DNA from 2 places in the Pseudoalteromonas sp. AWH4_217 genome. Region 2 is predicted to be linked to the other one. Evidence: predicted binding sites of a transcription regulator. Region 2 holds the regulator's gene; the other holds the start of a gene.

The links. The regulator NrdR, encoded in region 2, represses ribonucleotide reductase genes. The targets are predictions, from matches to a motif close to AAACACNANATNTNGTGTTT.
Region 1: the regulator NrdR is predicted to act here: its motif matches at 1,349-1,368, upstream of nrdA (class 1a ribonucleoside-diphosphate reductase subunit alpha).

What each region holds. Positions count from the first base shown of each region.
Region 1 is NZ_JBSWYM010000003.1:347,755-349,959, reverse strand. Features, by position in the region: gene nrdA (class 1a ribonucleoside-diphosphate reductase subunit alpha) at 1-1,283, opposite strand, end outside; gene ACXAH1_RS05030 (HAD family hydrolase) at 1,650-2,205, opposite strand, start outside.
Region 2 is NZ_JBSWYM010000016.1:34,877-37,081, reverse strand. Features, by position in the region: gene ribD (bifunctional diaminohydroxyphosphoribosylaminopyrimidine deaminase/5-amino-6-(5-phosphoribosylamino)uracil reductase RibD) at 1-659, opposite strand, end outside; gene nrdR (transcriptional regulator NrdR) at 656-1,108, opposite strand; gene glyA (serine hydroxymethyltransferase) at 1,274-2,205, opposite strand, start outside.

The DNA.
Region 1 (2,205 bases), on a different contig from region 2:
GCATCAAACGGGCTATGGGTGTTGCAGTGATCCACGTTTTGCAGATAGATACGGCCCGTGCTTGCACGTTCCTGTGCAAACATAGAGAACAGCTCAAGTGCCTTTATGCGCTTCTTACGGATAGACTCGTCTTGCTCATATTGTACATATAAGCGCTCAAATTTGTCCTGATCCTCAAAGAAGGCATCGTACAATCCTGGTACGTCTGACGGACTGAATAGCGTGATGTAGTCATCTTTGATAAGGCGCGTGTACATGGTTTTGTTGAATTGAACACCGTAGTCCAGGTGTCTTACACGGTTTTCCTCAACACCACGGTTGTTCTTCAGAACCAGCAGGTTTTCAACTTCCAGATGCCAAAGCGGGTAGAACAGTGTTGCTGCACCGCCACGCACACCACCTTGAGAGCAGCTTTTAACCGCTGTCTGGAAGTGTTTGTAGAATGGAATACAGCCAGTATGGAAAGCCTCGCCGTTACGGATAGGGCTGCCCAGCGCACGGATCCGACCTGCATTGACCCCGATCCCAGCGCGTTGACTGACGTATTTTACGATGGCAGATGAAGTGGCGTTAATCGAATCCAGACTGTCCGCTGTTTCAATTAATACACACGAGCTGAACTGGCGCGTTGGCGTGCGCACGCCCGACATAATAGGTGTCGGCAACGAAATCTTGAACTGTGAAACCGCATCGTAAAAACGCTTGATGTAGTCAAGGCGTGTTTCTTTTGGATAATCTGAAAACAGGCTGGCAGCAACCAGGATATACAGGAACTGAGCGCTTTCATAGATTTCACCCGTTACACGGTTCTGAACCAGGTACTTACCTTCGAGCTGTTTTACCGCAGCATAACTGAACGACATATCACGGTCATGATCAAGGAAGTCGTTTAGCTGCTCATATTCTTCACGGGTATAGTCGGTTAACAGACCTGCATCATAGCGCTTGTCTTCAACCAGTTTAGTCACGTGGTCGTAAAGATGAGGTGGTTCGAACTGGCCATAGGCCTTCTTGCGTAAATGGAATACAGCCAGACGCGCCGCAAGGTATTGGTAGTCTGGTGTGTCTTTTGAGATTAGATCAGCAGCGGCTTTAATGATTGTCTCGTGAATGTCTTCTGTACGAATTCCATCATAAAACTGAATGTGAGACTTAAGCTCGACTTGAGAAACCGACACATTATTCAGGCCTTCGGCAGCCCAGTTTATCACTCGATGAATTTTATCTAAATCAAGCGGCTCTTTACGGCCGTTTCGTTTACTGACAGATAATTGTTGGTTCATAGCTACGCCTGTATTCCCCCGGAATGCGGTAATTTTCATCGCATATTCATAATTGCTTAGCATTTCACCACTATATATGGTGTCCGCTAGAAAGAGGATCACAAGATAGTGGGGTTAGCGTCATTTTGCAATAGAACAACTTTCTATGGATTGTGGATAACATAGGGATAATATTTTTATGTTAGCAAATACTAACCTTCTGCTATCCAACGACGCTGTAAGCAAAAAAAAATCAACTCACACCAGTCGATTTTTCGCTTTTTTTAAGAAATTTTCGCAAATTGCACGACTGTTTTTTTTATGCGCAACTTTGTTCTCAATATAGTATAAAACACAATATATAGTGGTGTTTTATTATCAAAGACACTAAATATGAGAAAAGATCGATTCTGGGTTAGTAAGATCCAGATCCGCAGACCAGCTGTGTGCCTCTTCCAGGGATGGAATGAAACCCCATAAGGCTGCCGCTGACCTCATACCAGCCGCTTTGGCCGCAGCAATATCTCGAGCAGCGTCTCCTACATATATACATTGCTCAGGATTAACTCCCAGTTTTTCTGCCACAAGCAGCAGCGGCTCAGGGTGGGGTTTGGCAACGGTTAAGGTATCGCCACAGACAACGACCTCAATGTCTCTGAGTACGGCGATTTGTGCCAGCAAGGGCAGGGTCAGAAAGGTTGGCTTGTTGGTCATGATGCCCGTTTTGATCCCTTTCTGCGCAAGAGCCTCCAGTAAAGACTCAACTCCTGTAAAACAGTGTGAGTGAACCGCCAGATTCTGTGCATAGTAGTCGAGCACTTCCTGCTTGAGCGTTTCGAAGTCGAATTCACTGAGTTTATCACCAAAGCCAACTTCCAATAATGCTTTTACACCATTGGAGATAGCCGGGCTATAAACAGCGCGATCGACTTGCGCCATACCA
Region 2 (2,205 bases):
CGCTTGATATCGGTCAGCTCTTCTGCGCGGACATTGAGCCGAGCATCATCCATCAGTACTGTATCAGCGCCCGTCAATATTGCGCAACTTTGCGCCCGCCCCAGCTGCACATCGCGTCGCGCCGCGGGTCCTGTGATCCATTTACTCTCGCCATTACCCAGGGCCGTTTTGCCATCCAGACTCGCAGCCAGCTTACAGATGACATAAGGCAGGCCTTGCTCCATCCGCTTTAAGAAACCTTTGTTAAGTGCCCGCGCCTGTTGTTCAAGTAGTCCCGAAGCTGTTTCTATCCCCGCCTCATTGAGCATCGCAAGTCCTCGCCCCGCAACTTCTGGGTTGGGATCGACCATCGCAGCGATGACTTTACTAACGCCGGCTTCGATCAGGCCTTTTGCACATGGTGGTGTACGGCCATAGTGACTGCAGGGTTCAAGTGTTACGTAGGCCGTCGCGCCCTGAGCCTGCTCGGCAGCCTCTCGCAGAGCATGCACTTCCGCATGTGGCTCACCGGCACGCAAGTGAAACCCTTCACCGACAATTTCGCCGTTATTAACTATCACACAGCCGACATTGGGGTTAGGTGTGGTCGTAAAACAGCCCTGTTTAGCCAACTCAATGGCGCGTGCCATAAAAGTACGATCGGCTTGTGTAAAACTCATTCATCCCCCAGTCTGGCAATTTCTTCACCAAACTCTTTCACATCTTCAAAGCAACGATACACCGAAGCGAAACGTACGTAGGCCACTTTATCGAGTTTTTTGAGCGCTTCCATAATACATTCACCCACCAGCTGACTGGGCACTTCTCGCTCACCGGTAGCACGCAATTGAGATTTTATTTGATGAACGACTTCTTCTATCTGCTCAGTGCTCACCGGGCGCTTTTCAAGCGCTCGATGCAAACCATTTTGCAGTTTATCTTCATTAAATGGTTCTCTGGAGCCATCTTGCTTGATCACTCTGGGCATCACCAACTCGGCCCCTTCAAACGTGGTAAAACGCTCGTGACATAAAATACACTCACGCCGCCTGCGTACCTGGTGACCCGAGCCAACTAACCGTGAATCTATCACTTTGGTTTCTTTTGCCGTACAAAAAGGACAGTGCATAAACACTCACTATGAAAAACTGACAAACGCCCAATCTGCGCTGGCAAGGTTACAACACAGCTTGGGTCAATTGTTGCCAGTATACCAAGATAGTGGCCATTGGTGCACATAAAAAAAGGCTGCCAGAATGGCAGCCCTCTTGTGTATAACGTCGCGCGCTATTGCTTACGCGTATACAGGCAACTTAGCGCAAATCGCTTTTACTTTTTCTTTCACCTGTGCCTGAACTGCTTCATCTTCGATGTTGTCCAGTACATCACAGATCCAGCCAGCCAGTTCACCCGCTTCTGCTTCTTTAAAGCCGCGACGTGTGATAGCCGGTGAACCAATACGCAGACCAGACGTCACAAACGGAGAACGAGGGTCGTTTGGTACAGAGTTTTTGTTCACAGTGATGTTCGCACGGCCAAGCGCCGCATCCGCGTCTTTACCTGTGATGTCTTTGTCGATCAGATCAAGCAAGAACAAGTGGTTGTCAGTCTTACCTGAAACAACTTTGTAGCCACGCGCCTGAAGTACAGCAACCATTGCCTGTGCATTTTTTACCACTTGTGTCTGGTATGCTTTGAAGTCATCCTGCAAAGCTTCTTTGAATGCAACAGCTTTTGCTGCAATCACGTGACACAATGGACCACCCTGACCACCCGGGAATACTGCACTGTTCAGTTTTTTATAGATATCCGCATCACCACATGCTGACAGGATCAAACCACCACGAGGGCCTGCCAGTGTTTTGTGTGTCGTTGTCGTAACAACATGCGCATGTTGGATTGGGCTTGGGTAGATACCAGCCGCAACCAGACCCGCAACGTGTGCCATATCAACCAGCAGGTAAGCACCCACTTTGTCTGCGATTTCACGGAATTTAGCCCAGTCAACAATACCTGAGTAGGCAGAGAAACCACCGATGATCATTTTCGGCTTGTGCTCCAGCGCCAGCGCTTCAACCTGTGCGTAGTCGATTTCGCCAGTCTCTTCGTTCAGGCCATACTGAACCGCATTGTAAGTTTTACCAGAGAAGTTCACGTGTGAACCATGTGTCAGGTGACCACCATGTGCCAGACTCATACCCAACACGGTATCATGCGGCTGAAGCA